Regions from separate parts of the Bacillus pfraonensis genome, predicted to be linked through region 1. Evidence: a T-box and tRNA genes for the amino acid it is inferred to sense, from the RefSeq annotation. Region 1 holds a T-box; the other holds one or more tRNA genes.
What was found. A T-box is a leader RNA that pairs with one kind of tRNA and senses whether it is charged. The one in region 1 lies ahead of KFD70_RS22555 (valine--tRNA ligase), so its partner is inferred to be a tRNA-Val.
Positions count from the first base shown of each region.

Region 1 (10,900 bases):
TCACGAAGAGAATCTTTTTTATCAATCGTTTCACGAAGCGTCGCATTTTCTTTTTTTAAATCTTTTACTTCAACAGATAATTCAGCATACTTGTCTAATTTTTCTTTTAATGTTTTATTTTCTTCATACGTGCGCTTTACATCTTCTACGTTCTCAAAGAATCCGGCAACATAATTCGCTGGCTTTTGGAATACACGCTCTACAACACCGACAGTATCTTTTACAAACTGCTCTGGCCATGTTAGACTTTTTCGTTCTTTCAATGAGATTCCAATCAATGCCACGAGAAGAATAATACTAACTAGCAAAACAATTAATCTTTTGTTTAAGAAAAACTGTGGCACGTTCACACCCTCTTAATTTCATTGATTTTTATTTTGAAATATTATCGAGCAGTTTTGAAAAGGTCGATATTATCTAAAGCTTTACCTGTTCCAATTGCTACACAGTCAAGTGGATTTTCTGCAACAAGAACTGGCATTTTCGTTTCTTCACTAATTACTTTATCCAAGTTACGAAGCAATGCACCACCGCCTGTTAACACAATTCCACGGTCCATAATATCCGCAGCTAATTCAGGTGGCGTTTTTTCTAATGTATTTTTCACTGATTCAACGATTGCCTCTACTGTGTCTTTTAATGCATCTGCAATCTCTTCAGGTTTAATTAATACCGTTTTTGGTAAACCACTTACTAAATCACGACCACGGATTTCCATTGGTTCAACACCTTCTGGCTCGCCAGCAGACCCAATTTCCATCTTTAATGCCTCTGCTGTTCTTTCCCCGATCATTAAGTTGTAGCTCTTCTTAATGTATTGAATGATTGAATCATCCATGTCATCACCAGCAACACGAACAGATTGACTTGTTACAATCCCACCTAAAGAAATAATTGCAACTTCTGTTGTACCACCACCGATATCAACAACCATACTACCAGTTGGTTCCCAAACAGGTAAGTTTGCACCGATTGCTGCTGCAAATGGTTCTTCAATTGGATATGCATCGCGCGCACCTGCTTGGCGAGTTGCATCGATTACTGCACGTCTTTCTACAGCCGTAATACCAGATGGTACACATACCATTACATAGGGCTTACGAGAGAAAAATCCATTTGATTTTTGCGCTTGTTGAATATAGTATTTCATCATTGTCGCTGTTGTTTCATAATCAGCAATTACACCATCTTTCATAGGGCGAAGAGCCACTACGTTTCCTGGTGTACGACCAATCATTTGTTTCGCATCGCCACCAACTGCTACGATTTGTTTTGTGTCTGTTTGCAGAGCTACAACTGAAGGCTCACGTAAAACTACACCTTTTCCTTTCACATATACAAGCGTATTCGCTGTTCCTAAATCAATCCCAAGATCACGAGTAAAACCACCAAATCCAAACATGTCATCTATCTTCCTTTCTCATTTTCACGGACTCATTTTCTTACTTTATATTTATAATAAAACAGTACGTTTTTATATTTTCTATCCTTTATTGTAAGCGAATGCCTACAAAAAACTCATAAATCACATTATAAAACAAAATAAGTAAAAAGAATAGTCTTAAATATGACCTTTTTCTTTTAAACTCACGAATTTATGGTCACCTATAATAATGTGGTCAAGGACTTCAATCCCAATGATTCTCCCACATTCTACCAATCGTTTTGTCACTTCGATATCTTCACGACTCGGCGTAGGATCTCCTGAAGGGTGGTTATGCAGACATATAATAGAGGCTGCTGCACGGCGAAAAGCTTCTTTGAAGACCTCGCGCGGATGCACAATTGAGGCATTTAGACTCCCAATAAACACAGTTTGCCGATGCATAACTTGATTTTTCGTATTTAAGTATAAACAAACAAAGTGCTCTTGTTGTAAAAAACGCATCTCTTCCATCATATAACTAGCGCAATCTTCTGGACTCCGAATACTATACCTGTTTTGATACTCTAAACGCACCATTCTTCTTCCTAGTTCAAAAGCAGCGATTAACTGAGACGCCTTTGCTACTCCTACACCATGAATGCTTGTCATTTCTTCTATTGTAGCATCTTTCAACATTCGTAATCCGTCAAAATGATATAAAATTTGATCCGCTAATGTTAGAACAGACCCTTCCTTAGACCCCGTTCTAAGTAACACTGCAAGAAGTTCCCGATTCGATAAATTGTTTGCTCCTTCTACTAATAAACGTTCCCGTGGTTGTTCTTCTTTCAAAACATCACGAATGCCGTTCATATTTTCACTCCTTTTTCAATTTTTCGCAAAGAAAACCCCATGCAATTTCACGCATGGGATGCATCACTATCGAACTGTTTTAATTCACGAACAAGACGTGCAATTGGTAATCCAACCACACTGTAATAATCTCCTTGAATATGTTGAACAAAGATGGAACCTTTTCCTTGAATACCGTAACTTCCGGCCTTATCAAGCGGTTCTTTCGATGCAATATACGTATCAATTTCTGCTTCTGTTAACTCCCAAAATGTAACTTCTGTACGCTCATAAAAAGTGACTGTTTTTTCTTTTTCAATAAGTGCAACACCTGTATATACTTCATGTGTTTTTCCTGATAATAGTTGTAGCATTTCTTTTGCCTCATTCTCATCAGAAGGCTTACCAAGAATACGCGATTCATATGTGACAATTGTATCTGCACCTAATACCACACAATCACCATAATTTTCTGCTACAGCAGACGCTTTTTGCAAAGCAAGTGACATTACAATATCAGCAGGTGATGAATATGCACCGATTGTTTCTTCTATTTCACTTACAACAATTTCAAATGGTACACCTGCTAGTTCAAGTAATTCCTTTCGGCGCGGTGACCCAGATGCTAAAATAAGTTTCTTCATATGTTCTCCTTTCTTACATACAGCAGAAAAATATAACTTAATCGTATCAAACAAATATCTTTCCTACAAATTGTAAAAACATCATTTTCTTTTTAGGAAATGATGCTTTCTCACTATATAGCGAGAAAACATTTCTATAGATATATCATCCAAAAGAAAAGAAAGAAGTATACACACTTCTTCCCTCTTACTCCATTATCCTACTCTTTTGCTTTTTTCGAAACCACTTTTTCATAAGAAAGTAAACCATCAATGATAACTTGATTCAATTTACCTACTGCTTCTTTATCAGTCTTTCCTTCTTTTATTGTATGCATAGCTACTGATGCATACGTATATATTTTTTTTACATCCTCACGCTTAATTAATTTCCCTTCTTTTTCAATTGCCTTCCATTCCTTTTCAATAGCCTCTATTTCTTTTTGATTACTTTTACTTCCAGATTGTATACTAGTCAAGTATTTTACAAAATGCATGTATAAAGGCTGCAACTTACTTAACAACGGACCAGATTCTTTATCATTTTTCAATAATGCTTGATCTGTAATTTCCCATTTCTTTTTCAAAACTGATACGCCATCTTTTTTATATTGTCCGACTAATTGATCTACGGATTGCTCATTACTAGAAATTCCAACTACAAGTGAATACTTATCATTATTTGGTTTAATAGCTGCCACGCTCCCATTATCTTTCCACTCCTGAATAGCTGCCTGTCCTTTTTCTTCAGAAGAATAAAGACCACCTTGTACGAAATATAAGGTGATTGGTTCTAAAGCAGCGCTATTTCCCACTTTCGGTTTTTCTGCTTTTTTCTCTTCAGGCGTTATTTCTTTTTGCTCTGCTCCATTATTCTTTTCTCCACTTGTTACCGTAGCTTCCCGAACCGTACCTTGTCCCGTTAACAAGTGAAGCATTCCCATCCCTAACACTGTGCCAATAACAATTGCGGTAGTAACTGTAAAAATTAGTATATTACTCCATTTCTTTCGGCGTTGCCGAATAGATGATAACTTATTTTTTTGAAACGGCACTACATTTTTCGATGTTTCACCATCCACTACCATCCAATCAAATTCTTCTTTTTCTTTCTTCTTTTCCTCATACTTTGCTTCCGTTCCATTTACTTTAACCGAGATTGTTCGTGATTGCTTGTCCATACCCTCACACCTCACCTCTTATCATTGTCCGCATCATAACATATTCACTTCACAAAAAAACGAGATATTTGTCGGAGAGGTTCGTCAAATTGTCCCATATAGTTATCCTATATGTATGCATTTGACTTCATTTGTAGAACAAAAAACTAGGACAGCAGTTGCTATCCTAGTTTTTTTCACGAACGTATTTTCGAACTTCTGAAATGAAGTAAAGGGAGCCTGTTATGATGAAAACATCCTTTTCTTGTAGCTTGCTCATTTTCGTATCAATCGCTTCTTTCCAATTCTCAAAAACTTGTTTTGATTCCTTATTTGAATGAGTAGCAAGGTCCTTAGCGGAAATCGCTCGATCAAATATAAATGTTGTAAAAATTATTTCATCTGCTACGGTTTCAAGCGTACCAACCATGTTGTCTAATTGCTTATCACCAAGAGCTGTAAATAAAACGATAACATTTTTATCGCTATAATGAGCCTTCACCGTTTTCACAAGACTTGCAATTCCTTCTGGATTATGGGCACCATCTATAATTACGTCTGGATTACTTTGTAGTCGTTCAAATCGGCCAATCCAATATGCTTCACTTAATCCTATTCGAATATCCTCTTCCTCCAGTAAGAATGATAAGTATGTTTTAAGATACATAACCCCCATCAATGCTAGTGCTGCATTTCCTACTTGATGATTTCCTTTCATTGAAATCCGAACTTCCTCAAACGAAGCGAACGGACAAGAGAAATCAAAGTGTTCTCCATCTTCATCGGAACGCTGGTGAATTGCTTTAAATTGCTTTCCAAGTTCATAAAGGTTTGCATTTTTTTCTTTGGCAATCTTTTGAATCACCTCAAGTGCTTCTTCATCCTGCACACCTGTAATAACAGGAACACCAGATTTAATAATGCCCGCTTTTTCATACGCAATTTCTGCTAGTGTATTCCCTAGAATATGCATATGGTCATGGCCGATATTTGTAATCATTGTAAGAACTGGATGAACGACATTTGTAGAATCAAAACGACCTCCAAGTCCTGTTTCAAACAAGACAATATCGCAGAAGTTTATTTTACCAAAATAGCAGATTGCCATTACTGTAATAATTTCAAACTCCGTTGCTTCTCCTAAATTTGTTTCATCTAATTTTTCTACAACTGGTTTGACCATATTTACAAGTTCAACAATGTCTGTGTCTGCAATTGGTTTTCCATTCACACCAATTCGTTCATTGAATGTTTCAATGTATGGAGAGGTAAATGTCCCGATCTTATATTTTCCCGCTTCTAGCATATAACGCATATATGTTAAAGTTGAACCTTTTCCATTTGTTCCTGCAAGATGAACACACTTTATATGACGCTCAGGATTTCCAAGTTCCTCAAGCATCCACTGCATTCTTTCTAATCCTGGTTTAATGCCAAACTTTAATCGGCTATGAATCCAGTCTATCGCTTCTTCGTATGTATGTACCACGCCTGCCATTCCCCTTTCAAATCAACAAAAAGAACTAATTTAACAAATTACCTTAACTCTATTATACGCAATTAAAAGAGACTCACCAATATGGTGAGTCTCTTTGGAACAACTTTTATTTTTGAAGATCAGCTAAACGTTGGCGAACTGCCTCACGTTTTTCTAGATAATCTTGCTCTTTTGCACGCTCTCCTTCAATAACTGCTGCTGGAGCTTTTGCTACGAAACCTTGGTTTGCAAGTTTTTTCTGTACGCGCTCTACCTCTTTATCGAACTTCTCAAGTTCTTTTTCAAGGCGTGCTTTCTCTTCATCAAGATTGATTAGATCAGCTAACGGTAAGAATAACTCTGCACCTGATACGATCGCAGTCATCGCTTTTTCTGGTGCTTGTAAATCTGTTTGAATTGTTAATTCACTTGGATTACAGAAACGCTCAATGTAAGAGCTGTTTTTCGTAAGTTGTGCTAATACTGCTTCGTCTTTTGCTTTAATTTGCAATTGAACTTTTTTGCTCATTGGCGTATTTACTTCAGCACGAATGTTACGAACAGAGCGAATGATATCAACTAGAAGATGCATTTCTGCCGCTGCTTCTTCATCTTGTAAATCTTCGCGAACTGTTGGCCATGCAGCTACTGTAATAGACTCACCTTCATGAGGTAAATGCTGCCAGATTTTCTCTGTCACGAACGGCATGAATGGGTGTAATAGACGCATCGTTTGATCTAATACATAAGCTAGAATAGAACGAGTCGTTTTCTTCGCTGCTTCATCTTCACCGTATAATGGAATTTTTGCCATTTCAATATACCAGTCACAGAAGTCATCCCAAATGAAGTTGTATAAAGCACGGCCAGCTTCACCGAATTCATATTTATCCATATTACGAGTAACACTTTCAATCGTTTCATTTAAGCGAGTTAAAATCCACTTATCTGCAACTGATTTTTCACCAGTTAAATCAATATCTTCATATTTCATATCATCCATGTTCATTAATACGAAACGAGATGCATTCCAAATTTTATTAATAAAGTTCCAAGTAGATTCTACTTTCTCCATGCTGAAGCGTAAATCTTGTCCTGGTGCACTTCCTGTTGATAAGAAGAAACGCATTGCATCCGCACCATATTTGTCGATGACATCCATTGGATCAATACCGTTACCAAGAGATTTACTCATTTTACGCCCTTGCTCATCACGAACTAAACCGTGAATTAATACATCTTTAAATGGACGCTCTCCTGTAAACTCTAAACCTTGGAAAATCATACGAGATACCCAGAAGAAGATGATATCATAACCAGTTACTAGAGCATCTGTTGAATAGTAACGTTTGAAGTCTTCTGCATCTTCATTTGGCCAACCAAGTGTTGAGAATGGCCATAACGCTGAGCTAAACCATGTATCAAGCACATCGTTATCTTGATTCCAGTTTTCGATATCTGCTGGTGCTTCTGTACCTACGTATACTTCACCAGTTTCTTTATGATACCAAGCTGGAATTCGGTGTCCCCACCATAATTGACGAGAAATACACCAGTCATGAATGTTTTCCATCCAGCGTAAGTATGTGTTCTCGAAACGATCTGGTACGAACGTTACTTTTTCTTCTTCTTTTTGTTGCAGAGCAACAGCCTTTTCTGCAAGTGGTGCCATTTTTACGAACCATTGTGTTGATAAGTAAGGCTCAACAACTGCTCCGCTACGCTCACTATGACCTACCGCATGCATATGAGGCTCGATTTCTACTAATACGCCAGCTTCTTGCAAGTCTTTTACTAACTCTTTACGGCATTCGAAACGATCCATACCGTTATACTTACCAGCTTTTTCGTTCATTGTTCCATCTTCGTTCATTACTAAAATGCGTGGTAAGTCGTGACGGTTACCTACTTCAAAGTCATTCGGATCATGAGCTGGTGTGATTTTTACAACACCCGTTCCGAAATCTTTCTCTACATACTCATCGGCAATAATCGGAATTTCACGCTCTACGATTGGAAGTGTAACTGTTTTTCCGATTAAATGCTTGTAACGATCATCTTCTGGATGAACTGCTACTGCTGTATCACCAAGCATTGTTTCTGGACGAGTTGTCGCAAGACGAATGTGACCAGAACCGTCTGTTAATGGGTAATTCATATGGTAGAATGCACCTTGAACATCTTTATGAATGACTTCAATATCAGAAAGGGCAGTACGTGTTGCTGGATCCCAGTTAATGATATATTCACCGCGGTAAATTAAACCTTTTTCGTACAATTGAACGAATACTTTGTTAACCGCATCAGATAAGCCTTCGTCTAATGTGAAGCGCTCACGAGTATAATCTAATCCTAGACCAACTTTCCCCCATTGCTCGCGAATGTGAGAAGCATATTCTTCTTTCCATTCCCATGCTTTTTCAAGGAATTTCTCACGACCAAGATCGTAACGTGAAATACCTTCTTCACGAAGTTTCCCTTCTACTTTCGCTTGCGTTGCGATACCCGCATGGTCCATACCAGGAAGCCATAATACATCGTATCCTTGCATACGCTTTGTACGTGTTAAAATATCTTGAAGTGTTGTATCCCAAGCATGACCTAAATGCAATTTACCTGTTACGTTTGGAGGCGGGATTACAATTGTATACGGCTGTTTTTCCGCATCTCCTTTTGCTTCGAAATATTTGCCTTCAAGCCACCATTTATAACGACCTTCTTCAACGGACATATGATCATATTTAGTTGGTAAATTCTTTTCCGTGTTTGACATTATTTTCCCTCCTTCAAAATAAAAAATGTCCCTCATCCAAAAAAGGACGAGGGACATCGCGGTACCACCTTTATTTACAAACAAATTCAAAATTTGCTTATACTCTTAATTTGATAACGGACAAATCCGTCTTTTCCTAATGAGAATGACTCTGTTCAGAAAAGATGCTCCAGGGCTACCTTCTAACATGACTATCTAGAGAATCTCACAGCCAATGATTCTCCTCTCTGCAGACGTTTAATGTTATACTCTTCCCCTTCAATGCATTTATATAATTGTTATTTATTATATACAATAGTGTAAAAAACGAAACCATATTCGTCAAGATAAAAATATTTTTCAGCAATTTTCTACAATTGATAGATTCCATATTTTCTCACCATCTAAAAATCAGTGTGCAATCATCAATTAGCGTAAGCATTTTTTATAACCTATGTACGAAAAATGAAAAAAGCAGCACAAGCACCTAGGTACTTATCCTGCATACTGTAATATTGCATCTTCATTTTTCAAGATTCATGTTTATTAAATGCTTTCTATACGGAGGAATGATTGATTATGCGACGCTACCGACGCACCTACAATTTTTCAGCCCCTTCATGGGTTAGAAATTTACAAACGATATTTTCTGATTTTGCCATTCCACTTACTATTTTCCAAGGAATTCGCACATTACTACTTCCAACCTTCTTAGATTTCATTATTCTTATTATCTTCGTTGTAGCAACAATCCGTTTACATTTTCAGCCGTAGCCTCACGGCGACTTGAGACTACGGCTATTATTCATTTCCTTGCTGCGCAGCTTGTAATTGTGAAATGAAATATTCTATATTACTTACAAGCCAATGCGCTTGTTGTAACATTTTCACACCTTGAAGTTCTTTCTTTTCACCACGGCTCTGCTGTTTACTTGTATAAGATTGAATTTGCCTAATAAATGGGGACGGATATGTTAGATAAGCAAACATAAGAAGTTGTTCTTCTTTTGTAAACGGAAAATTCTTTTGATACACCTGATACCATTCAAAGCGATCGCTTCTCGCAATTGGATACGTGTTCAATGAGCGGGAATAAAAACGGACAAGTTCTTGAACTGGTGTTGCAAATCCCGACCTTTCTAAGCTAATAAAATAACCGTTTCGTTCATAATCAAATAAAAAATGATTCATCGAAACATTACCATGAATAAAAGAAACGCGTGTTTTTTCTTTCTCTTTCATCGCTTCATGCCACTCGGAAAGCTGTTTCGTTGCAAATTCGCGCGCCCTCATCACATGATGAAAATACGTACAGTACTGTAGTTCAAACGGAGACATATACCATTTTGCCTCAGACTCTACAAGGAATCCCTCTAAGAGTTCCCCATCTTTCTCCCAACGATCAGATATATTTGTATAATGCTCCTCTAATGCCTCTTCCGTATACTTCTCTTCTTTTACCGTCCTTTGATGAAGTAGCGCTAGCGTCTGAAACATTTTATGATATTGATCATTGTCCTCTCCGCTTCCTTCTACTCGCTCTAGCCAAGGCATTAAATAATAACTATATGTTTCGTCGCTCAAAATATGATTTCCATCTGTCGCATGGTAAATCGGGACATAATGCGTAAATCCCTTCTCACGTAAAAATTGAACATGATACATTAAATTATTTCTTTTCAATCGATGAGATGGCAATTTCTTCAATGCATATGGACCTTGATTCGTATAAATTTTTATGACACTCCCATGCTCTTCCATATGATGGACGTCCAATTGATACCGCTGTACTATCGGTGCATAACGATCTCTCAATTCTATATCCATACGAATGATCCTTTCTCATTCAAAACGTAAGATAAAGTGAAACTTTAATCAGTATGCATCTCTTCATCCTCACTGATTATAAGCCTGCACCAACCGGGCTTTTACGGGCGGTTTATCTCCTACCTAACTTCCTCGCCCCTCTCTAAATCCTGAGGTTGTGGTCTTACTGCCCACGATCGCATAATAAAAAGAAAAGAGGTGAAGAAGAAGCTCCTTCACTCACTTTGTCTTCACTCTTGGCACAGGTATATATATAATCTGTCCTGCAGTTAAATATACTTCATCGGTTTGATTCACGCGGTGTAGATGCTGGACAGACGTTTCATATCGCTCCGCAACCGATTCAATTGTATCTCCTTCTTGCACGAAATACATACGTAATTTCGTAAATTCTTCTTCCGGCTCTTTCGTAAACAATTTTGTTAAGTATAATGCATTTTCATCCCGTTGCGAGTAGGCCGCTTCGGCTTCTTCCTCTAATTTCTTTTCCTTCTCTTTCTTAAAATCTTTCCGGCCAAACAATTCAAACTGTGGTGTAGTTTCTTTTGCTAATTCTTCTCGTTCTTCCTCTTCCGGTTCTTCTAGATCTTCTACCTCTTCTACCTCTTCTTCTAACTCTTGTTCTTTACGCTCCTCTAATTGGAAAGGTTCAAATGCATAATCCTCCCATCCATCTGATTCTGTATGGACTGTTACTTCTTCCACTTCCACTTCCACTTCCACTTCCACTTCCACTGGTGCTTTATCCTCATCCACCACTTTTGCTTCCTCAATTCTAGCAACTTCTAGATGCCCTATCTCTTCCTCTTGCATTTCATTCTGTATTCTCTCGTCCTCGCATAA
Region 1 is NZ_JAHCDO010000028.1:24,248-35,147, forward strand. Features, by position in the region: gene mreC (rod shape-determining protein MreC) at 1-344, opposite strand, end outside; gene mreB (cell shape-determining protein MreB) at 386-1,402, opposite strand; gene radC (RadC family protein) at 1,562-2,239, opposite strand; gene KFD70_RS22540 (Maf family protein) at 2,287-2,862, opposite strand; gene KFD70_RS22545 (stage II sporulation protein B) at 3,063-4,022, opposite strand; gene KFD70_RS22550 (bifunctional folylpolyglutamate synthase/dihydrofolate synthase) at 4,189-5,490, opposite strand; gene KFD70_RS22555 (valine--tRNA ligase) at 5,606-8,251, opposite strand; T-box leader at 8,291-8,522, opposite strand; gene KFD70_RS22560 (hypothetical protein) at 8,810-9,004, shown strand; gene ysxE (spore coat protein YsxE) at 9,032-10,057, opposite strand; gene spoVID (stage VI sporulation protein D) at 10,277-10,900, opposite strand, start outside.

Region 2 (10,900 bases), on a different contig from region 1:
AAAATTCAGTAACTTTTCAATAATTTGTTTTATTTTGCGTTATTTTGTAAAATTCGTAATATTTTTGTAAAAATTTCATATTTTTCATAAAAATACTCATCTATATATCAGTTATTTCTGAAGATATTGATAATTTACGATAAAACTATTACAATTTCTTTATAGAATGACGAAATTGTAACTTCTTCATTGGTTTTACCTACAAAATATACAATAAATTAACATTATTTTTACCAAATTAACTTTTCAAAACATTATAATGTGTTTAAAAGATTGTTTATTTTGTACGATTCATGACATGACAATTGAACATTAGGGAGGAATACATTTTGTACAAAGACAAGGCAGATACGCTAGATCAAGATTGGATTGATTTAATGCTCGAAGCTCTAGATGCTGGAATCACGATTCAAGATATCGAACACTTTTTCCAACGTATGAACCAGCCTACTGGAAACTAGCAGAGGTGTTCTTTTTAACGAAATTTGTGTTATACTAATGACATCATAAGCCGATTACATACTTACAGAAAGGTGCGCAAAGATGATAGGAGAACGCATAAAACGCCTTCGTTTGCAAAGAGGGATTTCTTTAACAGAACTTGCTGAAAAAGCCGGTGTGGCGAAGTCTTACATCAGCTCTATTGAACGTAACTTGCAAAAGAATCCTTCCATTCAATTTCTTGAAAAAATCGCAAATGTTCTACAAATACCAGTTGACATGCTCCTCCATGACGAAACAACATCCGAAAGCCAATTGGACTCGGAATGGACACATCTCGTCAAAGAAGCCATGAACTCCGGCGTTTCAAAAGAGCAATTCCGCGAATTTCTAGAGTTTACAAAATGGAAGCAAAACCAGAAATAGTGTATACGAGAAGGGGTGCATACTGGGGAGCACTCTTTTTTTATTTAAGAAAAAAGCGGGGAATCTCCCCGCTTTTTTGCTTAATTTTCTTATCTTTCTTCCCCATCTGTTTGGTTTGCATTAAATGTCCATTCTAGGTTTAATGCATCGCCTTGGAATTTATTTTGATCGTCTTTATTATCCACAAACTCAAATTGTACCCATAGGTAATCTTCTGTTCCAGCTTCTAAACCGCCTTTTTCACCCCACTCTGGAGCAAAGATATCTTTCGCTAAAACATCTGGATCAACGTTTTGTAAATCTGCTAGTGTTGTTTCATATACAGGTTCACTTTGTTTATCCCAGTTCCAAAGGAATTTTACTTTAATATGCTTACCGAAATCTTCCCCAGCATTATCGCCTTTTGCATCTTTTACTTCGTATTTCGTTACTAATTTCACATCTTTAATTGCTAATGTACCACTGTTCTTTAATAAGAACTCTTTCTTAACAGTATCACCTGGTTTTAAATCTTTAATGTCTACAAGTGTTTTTGGGTCCAAAGTAAGATCTAATGTACCCGCTGCAAACGTATTATTTGATACTTCTTTGTCACTAAAGTAAGCGAACGTTCCTCCACCGATTAAAGATAATCCTAATGCCGCTGAAGCGACTCCCATACCTAATTTTTTCTTTAAACTCACTTTAAATTCCCCCTAGCTATTTTTTATTGTTATCTCTTAATACAGGATAAGAGGTATGGCAAATGTATGTACAATATCCTCTAAATCCGTCTGTTCTTTAAAAAGTCACCTTATGTTCATTATAAAGAACGTAAGGGTGTAATTGCAACTATAAAATAATATTAATTTTGTTATCTAAAAACAGTTAAAAGTATTTCTAAGTTTTCTTTATTAAAGCCCGCTTCAATTCCTCGCTCACTTCATCTGCACTCTATTTCTAGACATGTACAAAAAAGAATTAATCCTTCCTATACTTCATTTGAATATACTTTTTATAAAAATAAAATCCACACCATACTAAGCCAAGCCCTATTAAAATCAGGCTACTCTGCTGCATACCTGTACGTGGTAGCTGCCAGCTATTATTAGAATTTACGGATGTAGGAGGTTGTATTTGATTGCTTCCCATTTCATTTTCAGTACCCATACCATTCCCGCTTGGTCCTTCCGCATAAAAAATAAATTTTACTATTGTTTGTAATCCTTGATACTCATTTCCTAACTCTTTAGGAACATGTATCGTATAGAGAAGCTCGTCAATTTTATCAACTGCTAATGTGCGCTTTTCCATACTTTGAAGTTTCCCAAGACTTCCCTCATATAAAACTCTTTTTTTATCTTTTACAGTGATCCTAAGAGCTTCATATAATTTCTCAGATCCTTCTGAAACCTCGCTTTTTATAATATATGATAATTTCTGTGTCCCTACATTACTGATACGTATACTTCGATTTGCCCAGTCACCCGGCTTCATATTTGAAACATGGAATAGTACTTCTTTTGGCTCAAGGCTTATATCTATTTCTCGCCGCTCCTCCGCATACACTTGATCAATATTTTTTGTAATACCAATGAATAATACTAGAATCAGATATATACTCATGATAAATAACCACTTCTTATTCATATGCATCCCTCATATAACAAGAATTGGTATAGAAAAAAGGCAGGTAAAACCTACCTTTTTTCTATCAATTCTATTATTTTTCTGATCCTTCTGTTTGTTCTGCTTCAAATGTCCATTTCAACTCAAGTTTATCACCTTGGAATTGATTTTGATCTTGTTTATTATCTACAAATTCATATTGTACCCAAAGATAATCAGAATCACCATGTTTCAAACCGCCATTTTCAGCAAACCAACCTGCAAAAATACTTTTTTCCACTGCATCTGGAGACATAGCTTTTAAATCAGCCAATGTCGTTGAGAAAATAGGTTCACTTAATTTATCCCAATTCCAGAAGAAATTCACGCGGATATGCTTACCGAAGTCTTCTGAATTATCTCCTTTTGAATCTACTACATTATAATCCGTTAATAATTTCACAGTTTTTATATCTAATGAACCATTATTGACAAGCTTAAAGTCACGTGTCATTTTATCCCCTGGCTTAATATTATCAACATCAATAATCGTCGTTGGATCTACAGAAAGATCTAATGTACCTGCTGCAAATGTATTATTTGATACTTCCTTATCACTAAAGTATGCAAATGTTCCTCCACCAATTAAAGATAGTCCTAATGCAGCTGATGCAACACCCATTCCTAATTTTTTCTTAATTCCCATCCCATATTCCCCCTGAACTTCATTTTTTTTATGTTAACCTCTACATTTGTAGAAGGTATAACCCAAAAATCAGTGATTTTCATGTACAGCGCTTGAATCTCGTTTCTGTACTTCTTCTTTATTCTCTTCAGGTTGTTGTAATACTGGATTGGTCTTCTTCACATGTTGAGCTTGATTGACTTGTTCTTGTTTAGGGTTTGATGGTTGCTTTATTTCTTCTTGTCTGCTTGATTCTTTTTGCTCAGAAGAAGGTACTACTTGTTCTTGTTTAGACTTTAATGGTTGCTTTATTTCTTCTTGTCTGCTTGATTCTTTTTGCTCAGAAGAAGGTACTACTTGTTCCTGCTCTGTTTTTTGAGGTGTGTTACTTACCTGTTGCGCTTTTTCATTTTCGATTTTCTTTTGTAGGGTTAGCATAAATTCTTCGATTTTTTGTACCGATACTTTTTTATCAATATTATCCTTCATGCTCCCTACTTTAGTAAAACCACCTTGCACATATTGAAGCACTTGCTTACTTGAATCGCTATTATTTACCCTTACATTTTCTACTGATTGCTTATAATAATCTTCTATTTCTGCATATATTTGCTGCAAGGCCTCACGTTCTACTTTTACTTTTTCAAATTGTTCTCTCCACTGCTGCACTTTTTGTTCGAGTACTTCTACAGAATCAGCTTTTGTTTCCTTATTCATTCCCTCAGCTACCTTTAAAATAAAATTCTCATGCTGCTCTGCTTCTTTCATCAAAGTATCAATCGTTTTTGGAAATACAATTGCAGTTGAAACCGTAGAATAGACTTTTGTCTCATTTACAAAAGCAGCCTCTGTATACGTAACTACTTGTGATCCCATATAGAAAGCCATTGAACACATACATGGTAACATGAGCATTGTTTTTATTTTTTTTGATGATTTCAGCATTCCAATCTCTCCTATTACTCGCATTCAATTCTCTATAAAGAACATAATTTCATTATAAAGAATAAAATCCGAAAATTAAATAAAAAATATAGAATTTTTTTACAATTTTGTGTCATATAACCTTTCTGCACATTAAAAACACCTTAGTTCTATCGATCTATTCTCTCGTCTACATATCTCCGTATAATCGTTCGAAAATAATATATACAATAGAATAGACTATCAATTTGATAGCCTATTCATATCATTCTGTCTCTATACCAGCTGTTTGTTGCGCTTCAAAAGTCCATTTCAACTCAAGCATATCTCCTTGGAATTGATTTTGATTTTTTCCATTATCCATAAACTCGAATTTCACTTTAAATGTATCCTTGTTCCCCGCTTTAATTCCCTTCTCATCTACTCTCTCAGAAAGGGCGTCGTTATTAACTGGTACGGATGGTTTTCCTGTTAATTGAGATAATTTCTTTTCTTTTATAATCGCATGTCCCTTGTCCATATTTCTTAAAATCGTTACTTTAATATGGTCACCAAAATCTTCAATATTGTCACCTTTTGCATCTTTCACGCTATATTCGGAGTATAATAAAACTTTTTCAATATCTAGCGTACCGCTGTTTACCAGTTCAAAATCACGAATAATCGTATCACCAGGCTTAATATTATTTACATTAATAATTGCTGTCGGATTTGCAGTTAAATCAAGCGTACCTGCCGCAAATGTATTATTTGAGACTTCTTTATCGTTAAAGTACGCATATGTTCCTCCTCCAATTAATGATGCTCCTATAATTGCCGATATAATTCCCATTCCCAATTTTCTCTTTAAGGTCATGTCCATATCCCCAATACTATCTATATATTTATAATCTCCAAAGTAGATAAAATAACGGAATTACACAGATTGCCCAACATCTGTAGATTTATTTTTCTTTTCATTGTCAATGCTGCGGATTGCACTAAAAATAGAAATTATAGAATACATGAGTAAGCATACGCCTGGAATAATTAAAAGCAAGGCAGCTCCAGCTTTTGAATTTGCATAGTTCAGCAAATATCCTACATATGGAATTGTAATATTTTCATATTTTCCAATAACATTTTCCGCTAAGACTGGCTTTAAATCTGGGCCATTATTATTGTCACCTTTTGTTTCATACATGACTTTCCCATTTACATCTTTCACACCAATAACACGGTGAGTGACAATTTTTTTCTCATCTTCTTTAAAAGTAATTACATCACCTTTTTTATATTTAGATCCATCTTTCGTTGGTTCAATCGCAATAATTGACCCTGTTAAAAATGTTGGTTCCATCGATCCAGATAGTACCGTTTTAAATTGATATCCCATTACGGTTGGATCCCCGCCGCTCGCTTTTGATGAAATGACAATAAACGCTAAACAAACCATGAGCGCAAATAAAACAAATGAGATAACGTTACTAATAATCTTCCAAACTAGTTTCATCCGTATCTCCTCCTTTTTATTATGTATATGCACGTAAAACAAGGATATCCTGAGTTGTTCTTAAAAGAGAACTTAAATCAATACTATAATGAACAACCGGAAAACGCAATAAAAAATAGGCAATGGATCATTGCCTATTCCCCTTCTGAAATCGCATTCTTTTTAGCTCGCCTTACCATATATAAGCCTATTATCATGCAAGCAATACATCCAATTCCGATACTTGCCATCAACCCAAATGGGTACGTAGGCTCAGCTGGCTTTATATTTTTTTTAGGCATTGCAAATGTCACATCTTCCTTAGAAAGAACATTAATGCTTTCAATCGTTTGATTATTTTTCGTCACATCTACTGTCCCGATCACATCTCCGCGTTGAATTCCTTTTTGATATAATTGTTCCTTATCAACCGAAGCCGCTTTAAAAACTGTTTTCACATTCTTTCCTTCATCTTTCTTTAACATCAATTCTGCACTTTTTTCCAGTTCACAATCTATATTTTTGTCTAAATATGTTGCCTGCTGATGCCAATTATTTTTATCTAATACCATTTGCTTTGTAAATTGAGCGAAGGAATGATCTGCAATTTGACGCATATCTTCATAAATTTCGGGTCTTTGTGATGCCATCACAACATTGATAATACGATTGCCATCTTTCTCATTTAACAATACAAGTGTGTTGCGTGCTTCATTTGTAAAACCCGTTTTTCCCCCAATACTGTATGGGTTTTCAAAATAGGTAGCTTTATTAAAAATAGAAACCGTTTGTCTAGATGTTGTAACCGTTATCCTTTTTGTATTCATAGCTTGTAAAATCTCAGGATATTGCTGAATCCCTCTCGTAATCATTGCCATATCATATGCCGTCGTATAATGATTTGGGTCATGTAAACCATTTGGCGTTATAAAATGACTATCTTTTGCTCCTAGTTGCTTTGCTTTCTCATTCATCATATTTGCAAAATTCTCTATACTTCCTCCAATACGTTCACCAATTGCATACGAAACATCATTTGCACTCAGCACCATTAAAATTATAAGCGCTGTATTCCGATCGATCGTTTCCCCTACTTGAAATTCAAGTTGATAATTACTCTTTTCCTGATCTAATGCAGGTTGTGAAAACGTAAATTGCTCCTCCGGCTTCACATGCTCCATTAATAAAATAGCAGTCAATACCTTCGTCATACTTGCTGGAAATGCATGTTGATATGCATTTTTGTCGTACAACACATCCCCTGTTTTTGCATCGATTGAAACTGCAAACTGACCAAATACATTTGGCCCTTGGCCTAGTGCCGGTACTGGTGCAGTGCCAGTTTCAGCGTACAATGTCATAGGTGTTAAAAAGAATAAACAAATAACCATCATAAAAACCAAAATCTTCTTACAATTTACCATATGACTCTCCCTTTTCTATTTTCTTTTTCACCGTATGTACTAACTTTACCAATCCGACAGCGAATTGGTATTAAAATGGAAAAATAATTACCGTTTTTCACTATATCATAATTTTACAAGAAAGGACATAATCATACGCATAAAAATAAGAAGGACTCATTCTTTCTTATCCTTCTCATCAGCCAATAAATCTATTAAATTATTTCCAGCTTCCTCTTCTGTAACCTCATCAGTCATTCCCATAAAGGACCAGCCCTTTGAATCCACCCATTCAATAAACTCATCTAAAAATTCATCATGAGAAACATCCACATCAAGAATCGCACCATTTATTGAAATTGTTCTATTTCTAGGTACACGCATCTTGAAAGTTTTTCTTACCATTCGTATGTGCTCCTTTAATCTATGAATATTTATAAATCTATTCTCTATTTCTGTTATATACTATTTCCATGACGTTGTAAAAAGAATATCCTACCAAAACAACTAGAAATGAAAGATTTATTTGCTATGTCTCTTCATATAATCATCATAAGTAGGTATTTCACTAGCATTACCAGCCCCTGCTTTTGCACTATTAAATACATCTTTCTCTTTCAATCTGTTTTGTCCGATATCAAGATCATGTAAAATACGATGAACATATATTAACGCTGTTGTATCATGATTTTGAACTGAAATAGCAAGCAATTTTTTAGCTCGCTCTAAATCTTCTTTCAAATCCCCTTTACATAAAGAAACCGCTTCTTTTAACATTGTATCAATTAATTTGAATCCCGATTCATTTTTTTCCCAAGCTGGAGCATCCGTTTTCTCAAAACCCTCATACTTTTCCCAACCAGTAATATGATTTAAATCACTATGCATTTCTCTAATCTTCATGCCAATATCTTTTGATTTATCTACCTCTTTCATTGTCTCAGTTTTTTCAACATTCGTTTCTTGTTTATCTGTTTTATGAAACCACATAACGCTGCCGAGTATAACTCCAAATAAAACAAGGCCTCCCATAACAAAACCAATCACTTTTTTAACCATTGTGATACTCTCCTTTCATTTATAGATCATAGGCTTATATCGAAGTTTCAAATTAAATGAATATACATTATTTACAATGATACTGTATTACCGGTTCACACGTAATACATATAAACTTCTACCCGATTTCATTTACTCTAGTATGTATTCTGTATATAATTAAATGGGATATTTAGGGGAATATAATAAACCAAAGGAAAAGGAGGCGTTTTATGACTCGTTGTACGAATTGTAAAGCGAAATGGAAAGCAAAAGATACCTGGTCACTTCTCATGCAAAATGATGGTAAGGACTGTCCTTATTGTTTTGAAAGACAATATCTTTCAGATGATACGTTTGAATTTGGTGCTCATGCTTTACCTTTCTTATTTCTTTTTCCCTTCTTTGTTGAATTAAGTGATACAAGTCCTTTATTAAAGTTTAGGAAGAAATAATACAAGCTGACATTCTTTTCTTTCATTTAAATACTTGCAATGATCACTTCTAAAAAAACATACTCTATAAACCTTTCTTTCTTCTAACACGTAAAACCTTTCCATACACTTCTCATTTCCAACTAGTATATAACAGTTTACATATTGTAATTAAAAACTATTGTAATGTGACAATTAGTTATGTATAATCAACTTAACAGAATTATCAGACATAAAATAACATCAATATTTATTACGATCCCGTAGCTCAGCAGGGAGAGCGCCACCTTGACAGGGTGGAGGTCGTGAGTTCGAGCCTCTCCGGGGTCATACTAAAAACCCTGTTAAAATGCGATTCCTTAAAAATATGGAATCGCATTTTTCTATTCCTAATCTTAATTGACCACATTTTGACCACATTCACTCCAACATAAAACACCAATTAATAATTGATGTTTTATGTTTCTTCTATATTATATTTCATTTCTTGTTATGGCATAGGTTATTCAATGTGTACATGATAGAGAACTAAACTGGTTTAACTCTCCACCATGTATACATTTTTTGTTGTCTATAACTAGAACGTATGTTTGATTTCATTCTATTTATTTAGTATTATATTTCCTATACAAAGAGAGGGTACTACAAAATGAAAACATTAACTCCTAGACAAGCTCAAATTCTAACTTTCATCCAAGAAAAAGTTATAGAAAACGGATATCCTCCAACTGTCAGAGAAATTTGCAAAGCAACTGGCCTTGCTTCTAGTTCCACAGTACATGGACATTTACTGCATCTAGAAGAGAAAGGGTATATTCACCGTGATCCATCTAAATCACGAACAATTAAAATTTTAATTGGAGGAAGCGCATATGATAATCAATCCGATAGCATTTGAAAAAGACAAACTAATTAGAGAAATGTTTATGGCTCAAAAACAAAGTGGGTATCTATTAAATCAACAAAGTAATCAAATAGAGATTGCACACCTTATATATGAACATCAATCATATAAACAATTTTTACTAGACAATCCTAGTGCATTAAAAATCTCTTTAGAAGAATTAAAAGAGAAACATACACAAGTAATTGATTTACTTGAACGAGTTAAAAACCTCTAAAATGATACTATGAGAATGTGATATTTACAGTTATTACGTAAAATTGGTATGATTTAGGTATTACTTCAAGGAGGTTTTTTGATGAGTTATGATACAGTAGCATCGCTACAACGTATGGAACAATTAGCGCAAGCAGAAGCCGCAGCAGGAAAGAGATTAGTATTAAAGCCAATATATTCCACTTTAGATACATGGCTAATTGTTATTGCATTTATTCTATTCATTCCAACTCTTACTTTTTCTTTAGTAGCATTTTTGGTTTACTATTATACAAAGGCAATTTTCACTAAAACACAATTAGTAAAGAATGTAGCTACGGGTGAAAAGTTTTACGTTGATAAACAAGAATTTAAACAATACAAGGAGGCTTTTAAATCGAAGGAAAAACAGGTTAGAAAGATATCTGATTTAAAGTAAAAAAAGAAGAAGAACATCTTTTAGTGAGGGTAAATGTTCTTCTTTTACTGTAAATTCACTTAAATTTCTTTTGCTACAATGCCTCCACCGTTTCCATGCGCATTAGAAGGCGAACCACCACCGTCACCAATATTAACATAGTCAGGTCTTGCAGGAGCTCCGCCACCATCCCCCTTATTATCAGATATCGTATCAACTTTATTTAACGCTAAATCTGGCCTTACAGGTGCTCCTCCATCTCCTTTGTTTAATGTCGAAAATCCAGTTGTTATAGATACCGCAAATGCACAACCTATTGTTGTTAAGAGGATTTTTTTTATCATCTTAATGCTCCTTTTTCCATTTGTTTTTTTCGGGCTTCTTTACCCATGCGATAATACTCGACTGCTTTTTCATAGTTGTTGTCATTATAAAATTTATCAGCTAAACGATCTGCATATTCTTCAATGCAATCAAATAATTCTTCTTTTTCGAAATACGAAATTCCTGCCAAAACAGCCTTTTCCAATGCAGCTGTATTTGTATTCATTGCTTTTAAAATCATGAAACGATGTTGATACTCCTGATTTTCCAGTTGATCACAGATGTACAATCCTTTTTCTATTAATCCTTCAGCTTTTTCATATTCACCTATTTTCAAATTTTCATCCGATTCCAAATAAATTGCACGAAAATGATTTTGAGAGTGATTTGTAACTTCTGATAAATGACGAATTGCTAATTCTGATAAATTTTGATTTGCATACAGTAATCCTAGGTTATTTCGAACCATCAACACATATTTTTTATGATTAGCTTTTCGAAATACATCTAGTGCAGCATTAAATGTTTCTTCAGCTAATTCAAATTGTCTTAAATCGATACAACATAATCCAAACATATTTTCACATAAAGCAACATTAATCTCGCAATCTGGTTGCTTTATGAATTCTTCTTTTGCTTTTTTTATGCAA
Region 2 is NZ_JAHCDO010000011.1:39,938-50,837, reverse strand. Features, by position in the region: gene KFD70_RS12255 (anti-repressor SinI family protein) at 330-461, shown strand; gene KFD70_RS12250 (helix-turn-helix domain-containing protein) at 544-867, shown strand; gene calY (biofilm matrix protein CalY) at 957-1,550, opposite strand; gene KFD70_RS12240 (TasA family protein) at 1,828-2,496, opposite strand; gene KFD70_RS12235 (TasA family protein) at 2,570-3,160, opposite strand; gene KFD70_RS12230 (DUF4047 domain-containing protein) at 3,230-4,084, opposite strand; gene KFD70_RS12225 (TasA family protein) at 4,329-4,919, opposite strand; gene sipW (signal peptidase I SipW) at 4,980-5,555, opposite strand; gene KFD70_RS12215 (D-alanyl-D-alanine carboxypeptidase family protein) at 5,690-6,958, opposite strand; gene KFD70_RS12210 (hypothetical protein) at 7,115-7,342, opposite strand; gene KFD70_RS12205 (hypothetical protein) at 7,460-7,996, opposite strand; gene KFD70_RS12200 (hypothetical protein) at 8,209-8,430, shown strand; tRNA gene KFD70_RS12195 (tRNA-Val) at 8,667-8,739, shown strand; partial or broken gene KFD70_RS12190 (LexA family protein) at 9,059-9,304, shown strand; gene KFD70_RS12185 (hypothetical protein) at 9,282-9,530, shown strand; gene KFD70_RS12180 (hypothetical protein) at 9,612-9,947, shown strand; gene KFD70_RS12175 (hypothetical protein) at 10,007-10,267, opposite strand; gene KFD70_RS12170 (response regulator aspartate phosphatase) at 10,267-10,900, opposite strand, start outside.
Region 2: it encodes a tRNA-Val, which carries the amino acid that the T-box ahead of KFD70_RS22555 (valine--tRNA ligase) is inferred to sense. The anticodon was not compared.